Regions from separate parts of the Nonomuraea sp. NPDC049750 genome, predicted to be linked through region 4. Evidence: riboswitches for the same ligand, from Rfam matches in the RefSeq annotation. Region 4 holds a riboswitch; each other region holds the start of a gene.
The links. A riboswitch is a leader RNA that binds a small molecule or an ion and turns the genes downstream of it on or off. The one in region 4 is predicted to bind cyclic di-AMP.
Positions count from the first base shown of each region.

Region 1 (4,476 bases), on a different contig from region 4:
CTGCCGAGCCTCGACCCGTCCTCGGGTTTGCACTCCAGGACGGCCAGCCGCTGCTGGAACCCCGCCCTGATGCGCTCGACCACCGCGATCGCCGACTCCTTGTCGAGCAGCGGAAGCAGGAACGCCTGGAGGGCCACCTCGCTGCGTATCGCACCGACCGGTTCGTGCTCGACCAGCCAGGAGCGCACCTGCTCCGCGCCCTCGGGCGTGATCGCGTACATCTTCCGTCCGCGCGCCCCCTCCGACTCGACCGCCACCAGCCCGTCGGCGGCCATCTTCACCAGCTCCGGGTAGATCTGTGTGTGCCCGGCCTGCCAGACGTGATTGAGCGACCGCTCGAAGGATTTCGCCAGGTCGTAGCCGCTGGCCGGCCCCTTGGCGTCGAGGAGCCCGAGCAGCGCGATCCGTAGGGACATGTCGGCAAGCATAGCAATGGGTTGACATGTCAATACTTACATGTCACTCTCCACATGTGAATACTGACAGGAAGCGCGGAGGCGATGGCCTCCTGCTGGTCGCCGTGCTCGGCGGCATGTTCTTGGGAATGCTCGACCAGACGATCGTCGGTACGGCCCTGCCGCGGATCATCACGGAGCTGGGCGGCGTCGATCTCTACACCTGGGTCGTCACGGCCTACCTGCTGACCTCGACCGTTACCGTGCCCCTCTATGGAAGGCTGTCGGACCAGCACGGCAGGAAGCCGCTGCTGTTGATCGGCATGTCCGTGTTCCTCCTGGGCTCGGCGTTGTGCGGGGTGGCGCAGGACATGACGCAGCTCATCCTGTTCCGCGCGTTGCAGGGCTTGGGCGCGGGCGCGCTGCTGCCGTTGTCGATCGCCCTGGTGCTCGAACTGTTCCCGCCGGAGAAGGGCGGGGCGCGGGTGCAGGGCGCGATGGGCGGGGTGATGGCGCTCAGCTACCTCGCCGGGCCGTTCCTGGGCGGGCTCTTCACCGACCACGCGAGCTGGCGCTGGGCCTTTTATGTGAACGTGCCGATCGGCCTGGCGCTGATCGCGATCATCGTGCTGCGTCTGCCGCGACTGCCGGGGCACGGCGGCGGGCGGCCCGACTACCTGGGCATCGGGGTCTTCACGGTGGCCATCAGCGCGCTGCTCATCGGCCTGACCGAGAAGGGACTCGACGGCCACACGTGGACCAGCGTGCCGGTGATCGGGCCGATCGTGCTGGCTCTGGTGTCGCTCGTGGTGTTCGTGGTGGTGGAGTTGCGGGCCGAGGCGCCCATCGTGCCCATGCACCTGTTCCGGAACCGTACGTACACGCTGGTCAACGTGACCTCCTTCTTCACCGCCTTCTGCATGTTCGCCGGTGTGGTGTTCCTGCCGCGCTACTTCCAGGAGGCGCTCGGCGCCAGCGCCACCGAGTCGGGGCTGCGGATCTACCCGCTGACCCTGGCCATGGTGGTGGGCAGCATGGTCGTGGGCGCGCTGATCAGCCGGACGCGCGTCTACAAGCCGTGGCTGGTGGCGGCGCCGTTCCTGCTGGTCGTGGGCACGCTGCTGTGCGCCGGTCTGACGCTGGACACGCCGCCCTGGGTGCTCGTCGGGTGGATGGCGCTGATCGGTCTCGGCATGGGCCCGATGCTCTCCGGCCTGACCGTGGCCGTGTCGGACTCGGTGCCGCCCCAGTACATGGGTACGGCCTCGGCCAACCTGACGTTCTTCCGCCAGATCGGCGGCTCGGTCGCCCTGGCGCTGGCCGGCACCGCCTACACCTCCGTCATCGCCACCGAGACGCCGCTGCACGGGCTGGCCGCCGCGCACGCCTCGGCAGCGGCCCTGGTCATCCCCTCGCTGGGGGTCGCGGGCGCCCTCGTGGCGCTGGTCGCCCTGATCGCCATGCCCGGTACGCGTATCGACCGGGAAACCCCCCAGCCCAAGGTCGAGGCCAGTTTCGCGTCCTGAGCGCCGTCATGCGAAGCTGTCCTTGTCCCCAACACCAGGAGGTCCTCATGGCGGAAACACCGGAGCCGGAAGTCGACGAAACTCCCGAGGACGAGATGAAGCGCAAGTTCCGCGAGGCGCTGGAGCGCAAGCGTAACCAGCATGCCGACTCGAGCGCGGGTGGCAGGGGCAACGACCCTTCCAAGATTCACGGCGCTCACGGGCCCGCCGCCAGCAAGCGTTCTTTCAGGCGGAAGAGCGGCGGTTGACCTGAGCTTTTCTGGGGGTACGGCATGCCGTACCCCCTTTTTTCTTGACCCTCTAGGTAGATCTTCGCCCGTTTCATGGGCTTATGTTTGCCTTTGTCCGGTTCGGTACCTATAGTTCATGGAGTTACCAGCCGGTGACTTTGGGGCTTCAACAGGGGAGTACCAACCGGCAGGCGCCGAATCCCGCTCGCGGGAACCGGGGAACCAATGTTCCTTAGGGGTGAATCCGACCGCGGTCGGTAGGGCATCTCCACGTCCGAACCCGTCAGCTAACCCGGTAGGCGAGATGGAGAGGACACCTACCGCATGCGTAACCCCCGCGTCGTGCCGCCAGCCCGCGTGTTGTCGTCCGCTGACTGACCGGCACCTTCCCCCCGCTCTTCCACGCTCCGCGTAGCGCCCGTTTGGCGTTTTGCCCGGCTACGCCCACCTTTCGCGAGCGCAATCCCCTTGTTCCCGTATAAAGGACTTTGCTACTTCATGTCTGTTCGATCTGCCATGCTCACCGCCGCCGTCGTCGGTGCGATCTCCATCGGCGCAGGCACCGCCGCACACGCCGACACCGGCAGCGACAAGAAGGTCCTGCTCAAGGGCAAGACCACCGCGTCCTACTTCTGGGACGACTCCTCCGGCCGCGCCGGGGACACCGGGCTGCCGGCCAGTGGCAAGCCCATGCAGAAGGGGCTCGCCGCCAGCCCGAGCTGGCCGCTCATGACCGAGGGCTACGTCGTCTACAAGGGCAAGAAGATGCCCTTCTTCGTCGGCGACCGCGGCCCGGGCGTGCCGTCCTCCAGCGGCGTCATGCTCGACCTCGACGCCAAGACTTTCGCCGCCCTGACCGGTGGCAGCTTCAACTCCAGCACGCTGGGCGTGGACGGCAACGGTGGCGCGGGCCACATCAAGATCGACTACGTCATCACCAAGTGGGGCAGTGGCCCGGGCAAGAAGAACTACCCGCAGCCCTTCTCCACCGGTGCGTACGCCGTAGTGGACCACAACCCCGCCAAGCCCCCGAAGATCGTGGCCGAGGGCGACAAGCCCGCCGCGGTCAAGCCCGCTCCGGCCAAGGCCGTGCCGGTGGCTGCCAAGAAGGCTGGCAAGGCCGAGGACAAGGCTGAGAACAAGGTTGTCGAGTCGAACGCCATCGGTGGCGCCGCCGCGGCGGTCGCGCTGGCGATGTTCGGCGGCTCGACGGTCGGCCGCGAGCGGATCCGCAAGCTCGTCCGGCGCTGACGGCCGTTAGGTCCGAAGACGGTCTTGCTGACGGTCGTCAGGTCCGGAGCCGACGGCCTTGATGGTCGTCGATTTCGGAGCTGACGGTCTTTGCGTCGCGGGAAACAGAATGTCATTCTGACCTCGTGACCACGCTTGCAGCCGCGAACGGCATCGAGATCGCGTACGAGTCCTTCGGCTCGCCCGGCGGACGTCCCCTGCTCCTCATCATGGGGCTCGGCGCCCAGCTCATCCACTGGGACGACGAGCTCTGCGAGCTCCTGGCGGAGCAGGGCCATCACGTCGTCAGATTCGACAACCGTGACTCCGGACTCTCCACGCACCTGCACGACGAGGGCGTTCCCACACTGGGGACGTCCTCTTCGTATCTGCTGGATGACATGGCCGACGACGCGGCCGGGCTGATGGACGTCCTCGGCTGGCCCGCCGCCCACGTCGTGGGCGCCTCGATGGGCGGGATGATCGCCCAGACGCTCGCCATCCGGCACCCCGAACGGGTGCTGACCCTTACCTCGATCATGTCGACTCCCGGTCCGGACGTGGCCCCGCCCACGCCGGAGGCCAGCGCGGTGCTGCTCGCCGCGCCCCCGACCGATCGGGACGCCGTGCTCGCCCAGTCCCTGAGGACCTGGGCGGTGATCGGCTCGCCAGGCTTCGACATGGACCGGGAACGCATCCTCCGGCTGTCCGGCCAGGCGTACGACCGGTGCTTCGACCCGCCGGGCACGACCCGGCAGCTGGCCGCGATCATGGCCTCCGGTGACCGCACGGAGCGGCTCGGCACGCTGGGGATCCCCGCCCTGGTCATCCATGGCGAGGCCGACGCTCTCGTTCCGGTCGCCGCCGGCCACGCCACGGCGGCGGCGATTCCGGGCGCCACGCTGCTGACGTTCCCCGGTATGGGCCACGACCTGCCCCGGCCGCTCTGGCCGGACATCGTCGGCGCCATCACCAAGCTCACCACGAGCTGACGTACCAAGGATCAGGCCGGTCAGGGGTCGGTCGTTCAAGGACCGGGCTGTTCAAGGACCAGGCTGGTCAGGGATCGGTGGAGGTCGGTGGCTCGTGTCCGCC
Region 1 is NZ_JBFANB010000005.1:559,770-564,245, forward strand. Features, by position in the region: gene AB0J16_RS17645 (PadR family transcriptional regulator) at 1-416, opposite strand, end outside; gene AB0J16_RS17650 (MDR family MFS transporter) at 473-1,921, shown strand; gene AB0J16_RS17655 (DUF5302 domain-containing protein) at 1,969-2,169, shown strand; cyclic di-AMP (ydaO/yuaA leader) riboswitch at 2,334-2,468, shown strand; gene AB0J16_RS17660 (hypothetical protein) at 2,650-3,402, shown strand; gene AB0J16_RS17665 (alpha/beta hydrolase) at 3,528-4,373, shown strand.
Region 1: it holds a riboswitch for cyclic di-AMP, as region 4 does, so the genes downstream of both, AB0J16_RS17660 (hypothetical protein) here and AB0J16_RS42085 (CHAP domain-containing protein) in region 4, are expected to answer to the same signal.

Region 2 (4,476 bases), on a different contig from region 4:
GTGCGAATGCCGCAGGCCCTGGCAATTCGCCCGGCAAGTGCCCGGCCCGCACCTCGGCGGCCAACTCGGCGGCGGCCACCCGGACCGGCAACCCCGCGTCCCGGTAGCCCACGTAGTCGGCGAACCCCTCATAGAGCCACACCGGCAACCGCTTCGTCCCGGCCGCGACGTGGGTGAGCTCGTGAGTGAGCACGACGTCCCGCCCGGTGGGGGTCAGCCGGGCGAAGTTCTCGGGCACCACGACCACTCTCCCGCCATCGGCCACCGCCGCCAGCCCGTCGACACTCCCCACCCCGGCCACCCGAGCAGCCTCGGCCGCCGAACCGGGCACGAGCACCACGGCTTGAACGGGGCGTCCGAGCACGGCGGAGACCCGCGACCCGGCGGCATCGGCCCGGCGCGCCAGATCACGAAGCGACTCGGGTGCCGCGCGCTGACCGACGACGACCGAACGCACACCTCGTACGACCTCGGAGCCGTCCTCCCAGAGCCTCCGCGCCTCCGCCGGAAGCTCGCGATCACCGGCCGCCGGGTTGTGGCCGGTCGCGGACTGATCGGGGCTGCCGAAGGGAAGATCGCGATCCGTCGCGGGCCGATCGGGCCCACCGGACGGCCGGCCGCGATCCGTCGCAGACTGATCGGGCCCACCGGTCGACAGGTCGCGAACCGCTGCCGAGGGGCCGTCCGTCCCCGGAGACCGGTGCGGGGCGGCGCTGGCCGAGGCGAGGGCCAGGAGCAGCACCCCCACCCCCAAGACTCGGCGGCTCACCTGCACGGACACGTTCCCCGATCGTAGTCGCCCCGCGCTGCGGACCGGCCGTCGCGCAGAGACCCGGGACGTCGTCGTCGAGAGACCCCGCTCCTCGTCGCGGAGAGACCCGGCTCCTCGTCGCGGAAAGCGCCGGCCCGTCGTCGCGGAAAGGCCCGGAACGCGCGAAGGTCCCGTCCCAGCTGGGACGGGACCTTCGTGACGGTCTTGCAGGCCAGATCAGGCCGGACTTACAGGCCGGGACGCACCGCGCCCACGAACGACGCCTTGCGCCATTTGTTGAGCTTCTCGACGCGCACCGTCGAACCCGTCCTCGGCGAATGGACCATCTTGCCGTTGCCGACATACATGCCCACATGGCCGAGCCCATAGAAGAACATCAGGTCACCTGGCTTCAGATTCTTCCAGGAGACCTTCTTCTTGATGCGGGCGAACTGGCTGTTCGTCACGCGCGGGATCTTGACGCCGGCCTTCTTCCAGGCGTACTGGACGAGACCGGAGCAGTCGAAGGAACCAGGTCCTGTGGCCCCGTAACTGTACGGGTCACCGATCTGGTCCTTGGCCACGGCGACGGCCGTACGGGCCTTCACCTTTTGCCGAGCGACCGCTGTCTGTTGCGCGACCTTCTTCACGGACCTGACGGCTTTCGCCGCTGTATTGGTCCCGGAAACTTCGGCCGCATCTCGCGTTGTCGCCGCCTGCGCTGTCGGGGCAGGGAGGACCAAACCTCCGGCCGTCACGGTCATCGTGAGCGCTGCGCCACTCAGGGCAATGCGGGACAGACGGGGGTTACTGGGGGAGGTAGACAGGATTTCTCCTTGGAGCTTCCACGAACGCCTACCGGGTTAGCTGACGGATTCGGGCCTGGAAGTCGCCCTACGGCGCAATACGCGCCGATTCACCCCTGATCCCTGGGGCGGGATCGCTGGGTCCCCGGCTCCGTGCCTCCTGGCTGCACGGACTCGGCAGGCCACCGCCACGTAATGACAATGTGGAAAGGCGGTGACCTAACGGATTTCTTATCTGTCCACATCGGGGACCCGATGGAGAGTCGCGACGCCATGGCTTGTTCGCCGCGACGCCAGAAGCTACGCCCTTGAGTAACGAGCTGGCAAAGCCGTCATGGGGTTGTCAGGATCACTCAGAGGTGTCAGTAAAGTCCCCAACCGCAGCTGGAGCGCCGGGTTATGTTATTCAAATGTGACCCTTCTCACACTTGACGACACAGTGATCTGTCAGGTCCCATTTGTCACTCTTGTCACACTGGTCCCGCCGACAACGCGCAAGGCAGTGAATGGTGCCGGCCAATGCGCGGAAGTGGGCAACGCGAGGATCGCCGACGGGCCGAGACCAATGATCGTCCTCACCCGCCGAAGGCGTTCGAGCAGCGTTCAGCCGACCCGGCGCCAGCGGCATCGGCCTGCGCGCCGAGGTCGGGTGACCAGCAAATCGGGGCCAGTTGAACGGCCGGTCGGGTTCCGCTGAACAAGCGACCGGAGCCCGCTGAACAGCCGGTCGAAGCCCGCTGGCCACCGGGCCGAGTTCGTTGACCACCAAGCCGGGGAGCCCCGCGTGGACCGCCAAGCGTCCATCGGCGGACCATCCGGTCCATGGCCACCTGAAGCCACGGACCGGGTCAAGAGGACGCACGTCACGGCGCCCAGCGCGCCCCACCGGAGGAGCGTGTCCCTGGACAGAGCCCAGCCACGGACGGCGCATGGGGCTCACCGTGCTTGCCGTACAGAAAATCAGCGCTTTCCCCCCAGAACAACCTACGGGCGGATAGCTCCGACCAGGGTGCCGCCGTAGGAGGAGAGGGTGACCACCTTGACCACGTCGCCGGTTTGGGGGGCGTGCACGATCTGCCCGTTGCCCGCATAAATGCTGACGTGCCCAAGACCCGAGCTGAAGATCAGGTCGCCCGGCTGCAGGTCCTTCAGATCCACCTTGCGGGCCGACCCCCAGGCCCACTGCTGCCACGTGGTCCGGGGCAGAGACACGCCCCCAGCGCGCCACGACGCCTGCGTGAGGCCCGAGCAGTCCCAGCCGCGCGGTCCCGTGCCGCCGAACACGTACGGCTTGCCCACCTGCGCGTAGGCGAACCTGAGCACCGCGGCCGCGTTGCCGGAGGCCGAGCCGGTGTACTTGATGCCGGTGCTGTTGGGGTCACCGGTCTTGTAGGCGCCGAGCTTGTCCAGCAGCTTCTTCTGCTTCGCGATCAGCTTGCGGACCTCCGAGCGCTCATTCTCGACCCCGTCGCGCTCCTTGTCGGCCGCCCGCAGGGCCGCCTCGGCCTTGTCGCGTTCGTCCTTGAGCCCGCGGTTCTCGCGATCGAAGGCCGCCAGCCGCGCCACCTTCTCCTCCGAGAGCTGCCCCGCGAGCGCCATGCTGCCCAGCAGGCCCGTGGGATCCGGCTGGCCGATCATCGTGGGCCAGGAGGTGGAGTCGGGGCCGCGCGTGTAGGTGTCGACGGCCATGTCGATGACCTGGGCGCGCAGCGTGGCGACCGTCTCAAGCTTGCGCTTGTAGCTGGCGTTCAGCTTTCCGTACTCGCCTTGGGCCGCCTTGTACTTCTCGGTCGCCGTGTTGTAGCGGTCGACGACCTTGTCGGCCTGGTCGTTCAGCTTCTTGAGCTTGGCTTTCGCCTGTTTGATCGTGGGCTTCGGCGCGGCCAGTGCCTCGCTTGTGGGGAAAAGCAGCAGCCCGATCGCGAGTCCCGCGGCCAGTGGCGCCCGGCCAAACCTCACAGTGTCGCCTCCAGGGGAATATATCTGGGGCGAAATGGTACAGAAGTGGCGGGTGTGCTTTCACCCTAACAACCGATTCGTAATCTACGCGCGGCCCAGCCTGCGCAGCAGCAGAGCCGACGGAACCGGTCTGGCTCCCATGCGCCGGACGGACTCGGCCACCTCGCGGTCGGAGGAGACCACCGCCATGGCCCGGCCGGGCGGCTCGGCGCGGACGAGCTGGCGGATCAGGTCGTCGGCGATCTCGCCGGGCGCGCTGAAGAGCACCCGCACGCCGCGCGGCGCCACCACCTGGACGGGTGCGTTGAGCTCGGCGCCGTCGAAGACCACGGTCACCTCGACCCTGGTCTGCGCGACCAGCCCGCCGAGGCCGGTCATCAGCCGGTTGCGCTGGTCGGCCAGGGTCAGCGTGCCGTAGCCGGTCTTGGTCACGTTGTAGCCGTCGATGATCAGGTGCACCTGCGGCAGCGCGAGCAGCTGGTCGAGCAGCTGCGGGTCGTCGTCGGCCAGCGCGCGGGCGGGCACGCCCCTGACACCGGGGCGCTCGCCCGTGAGCGCGGCCACCGAGTCGGCGGGCCTGCTGATCATGGTGGGCAGGGCCAGCTCCCTGCGCAGCCCGGCGGAGGCGTCCTGGAGCGCGTCGAGCAGCACCCTGACGCGGGCGTCCTCGATGCTCCTGCCCTCACGCGCGGCCCGGCGCGAGGCTTCGAGCTGCTTCTCCACATCGGCCAGCCGCTCGCGGAGCCGGCGCAGCTCGGACTCGCCCGCGCTGCCCGCGGCCGTGGCGGCGGACTTGGCGTCGTCGGCCGCGTGCTCCATCTCCTCGGCGCGGCGCACGGCCGCCTTGCTCCGCTCGCGGGCCTCGTGGAGCTTGCGGCGCAGGTCGGAGTTCTCGGCGCGGGCCGCCCTGAGCTGCTCGCGAAGCCGGTCGGACTCGTCCTTGGCGGCGCTCTTCTGGGC
Region 2 is NZ_JBFANB010000004.1:546,496-550,971, forward strand. Features, by position in the region: gene AB0J16_RS14375 (hypothetical protein) at 1-781, opposite strand, end outside; gene AB0J16_RS14380 (C40 family peptidase) at 1,000-1,515, opposite strand; cyclic di-AMP (ydaO/yuaA leader) riboswitch at 1,589-1,747, opposite strand; gene AB0J16_RS14385 (NlpC/P60 family protein) at 2,542-3,516, opposite strand; gene AB0J16_RS14390 (NYN domain-containing protein) at 3,601-4,476, opposite strand, start outside.
Region 2: it holds a riboswitch for cyclic di-AMP, as region 4 does, so the genes downstream of both, AB0J16_RS14380 (C40 family peptidase) here and AB0J16_RS42085 (CHAP domain-containing protein) in region 4, are expected to answer to the same signal.

Region 3 (4,476 bases), on a different contig from region 4:
GTCAGCCTCCTCGTGCTGCGGGCCGACGCCCGGTTGGACGCCGTCGGCATCGCCGCGGCGGCCGGGGGCGCGATCGTCATGGCCACCGGAGTCGTCCTCAGCAAGCGGTGGACCTCACCGGCGCCCCTGCTCGCGACCACCGGCTGGCAGTTGGTGGCCGGCGGCCTGCTGCTGCTCCCGGTGGCCCTCCTCGTCGAGGGGCCGCCGCCCGCCACTCTGACCCCGGCGAACCTGACCGGGTACGCCTACCTCGCCGTCATCGGCTCGGCCGTCGCCTACTCCCTGTGGTTCCGCGGGATCCGCGCCCTCTCCCCCACCCACGTCACCTTCCTCGGCCTGCTCAGCCCGTTGGTCGCCACCGCCCTGGGCTGGCTCGCCCTCGGCCAGTCGCTCACCGTGGCCCAGATCGTGGGCGGGCTCGTCGTCGTGGCGGCCCTCATCGCGGCCCAGACCAGCCGCCCTCGTCGCGGCCCAGACCCCCGCAACGACCCAGACCCTCGTAACAGCCCAGAGCAGAAGCCGCCAGGTCAGGCGGACGCGCCCGCTCGTGATCGTCTGATCCCCGCACCCTGACCGTCCGATCCCCACCCCCTCATCTCCCGCTGCTTCTCAAGGAGAAATCATGCGCATCACCGTGTTCGGAGCGGCGGGCGGCGTCGGCGCTCGTGTGGTCGCCGAGGCGCTGTCCCGTGGCCACGAGGTCACCGCCGTCGTACGCGACCCGGCCCGCTTCCCGTCACTGCACCCCGGCGCCCATCCCCAGGTCGGCGACGCCGCCCATGTCGAGGACGTGACCAGGCTCGGCACCGGTCAGGACCTCGTGATCAGCGCGACCCGCCCGCCCACCGGCCGCGAGCACGATCTCGTCACGGCCGCCAAGGCGCTGCTGACGGGGCTCGCGGGGACCGGCGTCCGGCTGCTGCTCGTCGGCGGGGCGGCCGGGCTGACCGTTCCCGGGTCCGGCGGGCGTACCGTGCTCGACGACCCGCGCTTCATGTCCGACGCCTACCGAGACATCGCGCTGGCCTGCAACGACCAGCTCGAAGTCTGCCGCGCGGAGACCGGCGTGGACTGGGCCTACCTGAGTCCGGCCGCGGTGCTGGCGCCGGGCGAACGTACCGGCGTCTACCGGCTGGGCGCCGACGAGCTGCTCATGGATGCCGAGGGGAACTCGGCGATCTCCATGGAGGACCTCGCGGTCGTGCTGCTGGACGAGGCGGAACGGCCCAGGCACCACCGGGTCAGGTTCACCGCCGCGTACTGACGCCACCCGGCGGCAAACGGCTCTTCATGAGCCGCAGTCCGGTCAAGACGCACCACGTGTACGCGAAACTGGGTGTCGCGAACCGTACCGAACTGGCCAAATCAGCAGCATCAGCGGTTCCCGACCAGCCGTGTGGTCTCGTCATCGGCGGGGAAGTACGCCTCGACGGCGACCCCTTCGAGCGTGATGTCGAACGCCGCGCCGAACGTCGTGATCGTACTGAAGAAGCAGAGCTCGTCCCCCCGATGCGTGATCCGTACGGGCAGCGCGATGTCGGCGGGGTCGGGCAACGGCGCCTCGCCATCGTCTCCATAGGTCAGCAGCTCCTCGTAGAGCGCGCTCAGCCCCGGGTCCCCCGCACGGGCGACCTGCCTGGCGAGCCGGGGCAGCAGGAACCCGCGGACCTGCGCCAGGTTCCGCACGCGCGGCGCGAACCCGTCCGGATGCAGGCCGAGCCGCATCATGTTCACCGGCGACTCCAGGAGGGCCGGGTCCACGTCGTCGAGGAAGACGTTCATGGCGTCGTTGGCCAGCAGCAGGTTCCACCGGTGGTCCAGGGCCATCGCCGGATACGGCTCGTGCCCGCGCAGGATCCGCTGGAGCGCCTCGTGCGCCTTGCCCAGGTCGGGGTCGTCAAGCGGGCGCTCGGGGTAGATGGGCGCGTACCCGGCCGCGAGCAGCATCCGGTTGCGCGCGCGCAGCGGCACATCGAGTTGCTCGGCCAGCCGCAGCACCATGGACCGGCTGGGGATCGTCCGCCCGGTCTCGACGAAGCTGACGTGGCGCGCGGACACCTCGGTCTGGAGGGCCAGGTCGAGCTGCGTGAGGCCGCGCCGGCGCCGCCAGTCCCGCAGCAGCTCCCCTATCGGCTGATCCATGTGCATAGTGGCCGGTTCTACCTGGTCTGCCGGGGTGGTGTCGATTACCTGCCATGTCATGCCCCGTCCCGTTGACGCCCGATTTTAGACAGTTTACAAGTCTTTGACCGTTTTGTTAGTGTTCGTCCCGCCTAATCCACTCACCTGCGTGGAGCCGGGGACCCAAGTTCCCTCTGGGGCGAATCGGCATTGCCGTAGGGCCACTTCCAGGCCCGAGCCCGTCAGCTAACCCGGTAGGCCGTATGGAAGGACACAGCAGTGGCTCCCCTCGCCATCTGCCTGGCGACCGCCGTCGCCGGGCTCACTCTGGCCGCTCCAGCTCACGCCGACCCCACCACCCCTACCGGCCCCACCACCACTGTCGGCCCCACCACCTCTACCGGCACCGAGAGCAAGCCCGTCCAGCAGACGAGCCAGACCACTCCGGCCTGGAAGGTCGCCCTCAAGTTCGCCATGAAGAAGCGCGGTATCCCGTACGTCTGGGGCGGGACCAGCGACAGCGGCTACGACTGCTCCGGGCTCATGCTCAAGGCGTACAAACACGCCGGGATCGAGCTGCCGCGCACCACGACGGAACAGTACGCCGCGTTCTCCAAGAAGATCTCCTGGGCCCACCTCAAGCCAGGTGACCTGGTCTTCTTCCACGGACTCGGGCACGTGGGGATGATCTCGAAGCCCGGATACATGGTGCACGCGCCGCACACCGGAGACGTGGTCAAGGAGGAGAAGCTCTCCGACTGGCGCAGGGACTCCTTCGCGGGCGCCGTACGGCCGGACCCCAAGGGCGTACGGCTCTCCATCGAGCAACGCAAGACCACCATGCTCACCGCCGGCCTGCGGCCAACGGCGGAGTCCCTGCAGATCAAGGTCCGGTAGCGCCCCGGCTCAGTGACGGAAGCCGTCACGGCGTGCGGAACCCCCGGAAGGTCACGGGCTTGCGGGTCTCGAAGCCGAGCCGCTCGTAGAGGGCGATCGCGCCGGTGTTCGCCTCGGCTACGTGGATGAAGGGCCGTTCGTCACGAGCCACGATCCGCGCGACGAGCGCACTGACCAGGCGGGCGGCATGGCCTCGCCCGCGTGCCTCGGGGGCGGTGCAGACGGCGCTGATCTCGGTCCACCCCGGTGGCCGGAGTCGCTCACCCGCCATCGCCACCAGGGTGCCGTTGTCGCGGACGCCGAGATAGGTGCCGAGTTCGCGGGTACGCGGCCAGAACGGCCCCGGCTTGGCCCGCGCGACGAGGTCGAGCATCTCGGGCACACTGTCCCTGCCGAGTTCGACCACCTCGGTGCCGGTCTCGGCAGGGCGGCGGCCGCCGCCGGACCAGGTCATCTGGCGGCCTTCGAGGACGAAGACCGGCTCCCAGCCCGGTGGTGGCACCGATGCGCGGCTGAACATGTCGGCGAGCTCGCCTCGGCCGAGCAGCCGGGCGAGGTCGGCCCACTCCTGCGGATCCGGGTCGGCGGACACCCCGGAGAAAGTCGCGACATCCGGCTGGTAAGTGGCCGCGCTGCCGAGCCGACGGGCATGGTGCGCGTGGTGACCGCGCAGAGATGCGCCCACCGGGTCATCGAGTGCGGTGGCGTCCCGGTTCGCCATGGTGCCGTGCCTCTCATGTCGTACGGGGCTGACGCTTGCCCAGCTGGACAGCGATCAGGTCCAGCCGGTCATCCTACGGGCACAAGGCTCATCACTGACCATTTGGGCATCGGAGCTGGGGTAAGGCGATGAGCCTACGCGGGTTGCGCCATTACATCCCAGGTAATCGACACCACCCGGCGGCCGCTGTCAGCGTTCTCCCATGACGAGCAGCAAAGAACTGATCATGGCCGGCTTCGCGGAGTTCGCCGCGGGCAACATCGAGGTGCTCCAGACGCTCCTGAGCGAGGACTTCATCGAGCACAGCCCGGGCAACCCGTCGGGCAGGCGCGCCTTCATCGACTTCATCAGGGACTCCCCGCTGGCCAGCTCCCGGCTGGAGCTCAAGCGGGTCGTCGCGGAAGGCGATCTCGTGGTGATGCACTATCACCTGATCCCTCGGGAAGGGGGGCGCGGGCTGGCGGTCGCGGACTTCTGGCGGATCGAAGACGGCCTGATCGCCGAGCACTGGGACGTGGTTCAGCCGGTCCCCGAACCGCAGGAAGTGCCACACGGCATGTTCTGACACGACTCCCCCGGCCCGGTGAGCCATCACACGGGCAGCCGGGTTCCTCAAGGAAGCGGCTCGGCGGCGCCCGGTGGCCAGATGCCGACGTCCAGGAGCTTGTGGGCATAGGAGTACGCCACGAGCTGGCTCCGGTTGCTGCAGGCGAATCGGTCGAGGAGCTTGCTGATCC
Region 3 is NZ_JBFANB010000012.1:52,190-56,665, reverse strand. Features, by position in the region: gene AB0J16_RS28700 (EamA family transporter) at 1-573, shown strand, start outside; gene AB0J16_RS28695 (NAD(P)H-binding protein) at 623-1,264, shown strand; gene AB0J16_RS28690 (helix-turn-helix transcriptional regulator) at 1,375-2,202, opposite strand; cyclic di-AMP (ydaO/yuaA leader) riboswitch at 2,261-2,397, shown strand; gene AB0J16_RS28685 (C40 family peptidase) at 2,401-3,018, shown strand; gene AB0J16_RS28680 (GNAT family N-acetyltransferase) at 3,044-3,739, opposite strand; gene AB0J16_RS28675 (nuclear transport factor 2 family protein) at 3,942-4,304, shown strand; gene AB0J16_RS28670 (LuxR C-terminal-related transcriptional regulator) at 4,352-4,476, opposite strand, start outside.
Region 3: it holds a riboswitch for cyclic di-AMP, as region 4 does, so the genes downstream of both, AB0J16_RS28685 (C40 family peptidase) here and AB0J16_RS42085 (CHAP domain-containing protein) in region 4, are expected to answer to the same signal.

Region 4 (4,476 bases):
GACACCGGCGGCGATCAGCCGTGGCACAACCTCCGGAACGTCGAAGGTGATGCACTGCCCCAGGGCGAGCGCCAGCTTGTGATCCTCGATCCCGCCATACTCGACGATCGCCCCGGCGACCGAGCCGCCTGATCAGGGTTGAGTTCTTCGGGCCCCACGACCTTGGCGCCGCGTTCTCGCAGCTGACGAATGATGGTCGCATCGCCGAGGTCTTCCGCGATGTCGAGCGGGCGGTGCAATGTCGGTGTCACCACGTTGACGTCAGCGCCAGCGGCGAGCAGAAGCTGCAAGTTCTCCACAGCACCGGCCCTGGCGCGGCCCACAACGGGAGCGGTTGCCGGTCGCGGCCGGCGAGGCGCCGGCGGGGAGCAGTACCCGGACGAAGGCGGCGGCGCCGCGGCGTCGTGCGGCGTACTCAAGCCCGACATCGAGATCCCACCGGCGGACGGTGAGATAACACGCACTCCAGCAGGTCAAGACGTTCGCTCTGCGCCGCCATCTGCAGCACGTCACCGGCGCTGTCCGGCTGTTGTTCCAGGTGAGTCGTGAGCGCCGCAACGTCACCGTGCTCGAAGAGCTCATAGAGGTTCATGGGCCATGGAACGTACTGCCTGCCACGGACATCGAATTTCCGGCCAAGTGAGGCGTCGCCACGGCTACCAGGCCGGTTCGGCGAAGTAGCGGTACGCCGACGTGGGCAGCGTCACCGGCACGCAGCCCTCCTCAATCACCTCGAACGAGCAGCTGCTCACGCTTGCGCAAAGATCGAGAAATTTCCGGATTGCTGTGGGGATCTCTTGAAAAGAGGGGCACAGTCGGGCGATCATGAACGCCCATGACGAAAAAGATCATTTCCAGCGTCGCCGGCATTGTTATCGGGGCCACCGCCCTCATCGGCGGCACCGCCTCCCAGGCGGCCGCGGTGAGCGGCTGCTCGAAGACCGCGAGCAGCGACCACTCCGTGAGCGTCAAGTGCACCAGCGGGCTTGAGACCTATTTCCGGGTCTACGGGTACTTCTGTTCCACCTCGTCCTGCTCCTACATCCCGGGCAGCCTGGTCTCCATAGGCAGCACGAGCAAGGCCACCAGCGGCGCCTACTACAGCGGCAGGTGGAAGGTGAAGGGCTGCTACGTGACCGACGGCTGCTGAGGCACCCGCCGACACGCCCGTCGTGTCGCCGCCGAGCGCTAGGTCTTCTGTCTCGGCCTGCGGCAGGACAACGACTTCGAGGAAGAGGAGTACGCGGCGCGGATCGTCGACGCCCTTCCCTCCCGACTTGTGGGATCCAACGCCGATCTCCCCGCGAAGCCGTGGCGTCGCGGGGAGGTCGGCCGGGGGCCCGGCCTTGCGTCAGATGTGCTCGGCGGGGTTCGCCGGGAGGTAGAAGTTCCAGCTGCCGTGCCCCTCGTGGGCGCCGCCTGCGGGGCAGTGCCCGTTGTCGGGGCGGCCATTCCACCAAAGGGTGTAGCACTTGTTACAGAAGCGCCAGTTGTCCTGCTGTGTCGTCGGTGACATGTCCCCTCCTCCAGTATCGAGAACCGGCTCGCTGTCCGGCCACCGTCAGTGTCTGAGGTGATCGCAGGATCGTGACATCCCCAAACTTGGGGGGTTGCGGTCTGATGGGCAGATAAGGCGGCCATGCGCTGTTCAGCCCAACGTGGTGGGCTTTTCGGCAGCCGGTACGGGAGCGTGAGACGCCGACGAGCGCGCGTCCAGAAGGACGCGCGCTCGTCGGCAGGAGAGCCCTCGGTCAGGAAGTCGTCAGGCGCCGTAGCTCGGGTAGCCGTAGCCGACCACCTGGGACGTCGGCCGGACGCGCTGCTGGACGCTGCCGTTGCCGGTGTTGCCCTCGATCGTGGAGATCGTGCCGTCGTGGTTGTCCTTGACGACGAAACCGACGTGCTCGATGTCGTCCAGGCTCTTGCTGCCGCCCCACGAGAAGAACACCACGGCGCCCGGCTTCGGGGTCGTGCCCCAGTGGTTGTTGTGGGCGAACCACTTCGCGTGCTCGACCGTGTAGGCGTCCCAGCCGATCATGCTGCGCGCGCCGGACTGCTCGCCGACCCACGAGACGAACATCGAGCACCAGGCGGCGTTCAGGTAGTCCGCCCGGGTGCCGCCGTCGCGCCTGAGGGTCTCCAGGGCGCGCGGGGAGTTCATGTACCACTTCTGGAACTTGGTGCCGCCACCGTAGGCGTTCTCAGTGGTGCCGACCTGGGCCTTGGCCAGCGCCAACACCCGCGAGACCGTGGCCTTGGCCTTGATCTCGCTCTCCGGGTGGCTCTTCGCGGCGGCGTGTGCCGGGGCCACGGCGGCGTGGGCGGTGGCGGTGTCCGCGTGGGCGGCGGACTGGCCGGCGAGTGCGGCGGCCGCGACGCTCACGCCGAGGACGGCGTGAGCAAAGGTCGACTTGGTGGCGCGAAAAAGATGGGACTTCGCCATCGAGGGGGTAACTCCTTGCTTCCATGCCGCTTACCGGGTTAGCTGACGGGTTCGGACGTGGAAGCTGTCCTACGGCACGTGACGTGCCGATACACCCCAAAGGACGGTGGGTCCCCGGTTCCGCGCGAGGCGGATTCAGCGGTCACAGGACGGTCCTGTGATGCCTTTGTGCGATGGTCTGGCAACGAACGGACAAACCGGACGTATGCCTCATATGACCACAAAGGTAATGCAAGAGGCAAGGGTCTTACAAATAGATGAATCGCCAGCTAAGAGAGCTGCTCCCTCGCGTCGGCCAGAAGCCCCATCATGGCAAGGCTTTCGTCAAGTGGCATGATCGCGGATTCGGTCCTGCCTTCGGCCATGGCGTCCCGTACCTCGCGCACCTCGCCGGCGTACCCGTTGTCCGCCGGATCGAGCTCGAGCTCCTCCGTCTCCATCGACGGCCCGCTCAGCACGACCCGCTCCGGCGCCCAGAACGGCGCCTTGATGTGGGCGCGCATGTCGGTGCCCACCACGAGGGCGTCGTTCGCGTACGGGCCCAGCAGCGAGCACTCCACCAGAGCCCGCCTGCCCCCCGGATAGACCAGCACCCCGCCCGCCTCCGCGTCCACCCCTGAAGGCGCCAGCGAGCCCGTGACGTGCATCCGTGAGGGCATCCCGAGCAGCAGCTGCGCCAGCCCGAACGAGTAGACGCCCAGGTCGAGCAGCGCCCCGCCGCCCAGCTCCGGCGCCCACAGCCGGTGCGCGGGATCGTAGGGAGCCTTGAAGCCGAACGACGCCTGGACCGAGCGGATCTCCCCGAACCGGGGATCGCCGGCCACCCGCTGGATGAGCGGATTGAACCGGGTCCACATGGCTTCCATCAGAAACACCCCGGCATCGCGGGCGAGCTGGACCATCCGCTCGGCGTCGGCGACGGACGCGGCGAGCGGCTTCTCGCACAACACCGCCTTGCCCGCCGCGATCGCCGCCTCGGCGACCTCCAGGTGCTGGGCGTGCGGGGTCGCCACGTAGACCGCGTCGACGCCGGGGTCGGCGCACAGCTCCGCGTACGAGCCGTACGCCGACTCGGCGCCCAGTTCCGAGGCCAGCGCCCGCGCGCGGCCGAGGTCGCGCGAACCGACGGCGGCCACCCGCATCCCCGGCTCAGCGGCGATGACCGCCCCGACCTTTGCGGCGATGACACCCGTGGCCGCGATACCCCATGAGAGATCCTTCATGAGGAAAGATCGTAGGGAATCACCCCATCCAGGCGAAAGTGTCCGGGTTGGGGCCGATGCGGCCGTTCTCCTGGTTCAGCGCGCCGATGGCCGCCATGTCCTCGGTGTCGAGGACGAAGTCGAACACCTCGAAGTTCTCTTTGATCCGCGCCGGCGTGACCGATTTGGGGATCACCACGTTGCCGAGCTGGATGTGCCAGCGCAGCACGATCTGCGCGGGCGTCCTGGCGTGCTTCTCCGACAGCACGGCGAGCGCCGGGTCGCCGAGCAGGCCCTTGCCCTGCCCCAGCGGGCTCCACGCCTCCGTGAGGATGCCGTTGTCCTCGTGGAACTGCCGCATCTGCCGTTGCTGGAAGTGCGGGTGCAGCTCGATCTGATTGATGGCCGGAGTGATGTCCGCCTCGTCGATCACCCGGGTGAGCGTCTCAGGGGTGAAATTGGACACACCGATCGCCTTCGCCCGGCCTTGACGGTAGATCTTCTCCAGGCCGCGCCACGCCTGGAGGTACTTGTCCTGCGACGGCACCGGCCAGTGGATCAGGTACAGGTCCACGTAGTCGAGCCCGAGCCGGGACAGGCTCTCGTCGAACGCCTCCTCCGCCCGCTCGTGGTCGTTGTTGAAGAGCTTGGTGGTGACGAACAGCTTCTCGCGCGGGATCCCCGAGGCGCGTACGGCCCGGCCGACGCCCTCCTCGTTCCCGTACGCGCTGGCGGTGTCGATGTGGCGGTAACCGGCCTCCAGAGCGGCCGTCACGACCTGTTCGGCCTCGTCGTCCGGCACCTGCCAGACGCCGAACCCGAGCTGCGGCA
Region 4 is NZ_JBFANB010000023.1:146,256-150,731, forward strand. Features, by position in the region: gene AB0J16_RS42065 (DUF1963 domain-containing protein) at 1-27, opposite strand, end outside; gene AB0J16_RS42070 (hypothetical protein) at 416-592, opposite strand; gene AB0J16_RS42075 (hypothetical protein) at 836-1,150, shown strand; gene AB0J16_RS42080 (hypothetical protein) at 1,352-1,516, opposite strand; gene AB0J16_RS42085 (CHAP domain-containing protein) at 1,763-2,443, opposite strand; cyclic di-AMP (ydaO/yuaA leader) riboswitch at 2,456-2,594, opposite strand; gene AB0J16_RS42090 (Gfo/Idh/MocA family oxidoreductase) at 2,713-3,666, opposite strand; gene AB0J16_RS42095 (aldo/keto reductase) at 3,686-4,476, opposite strand, start outside.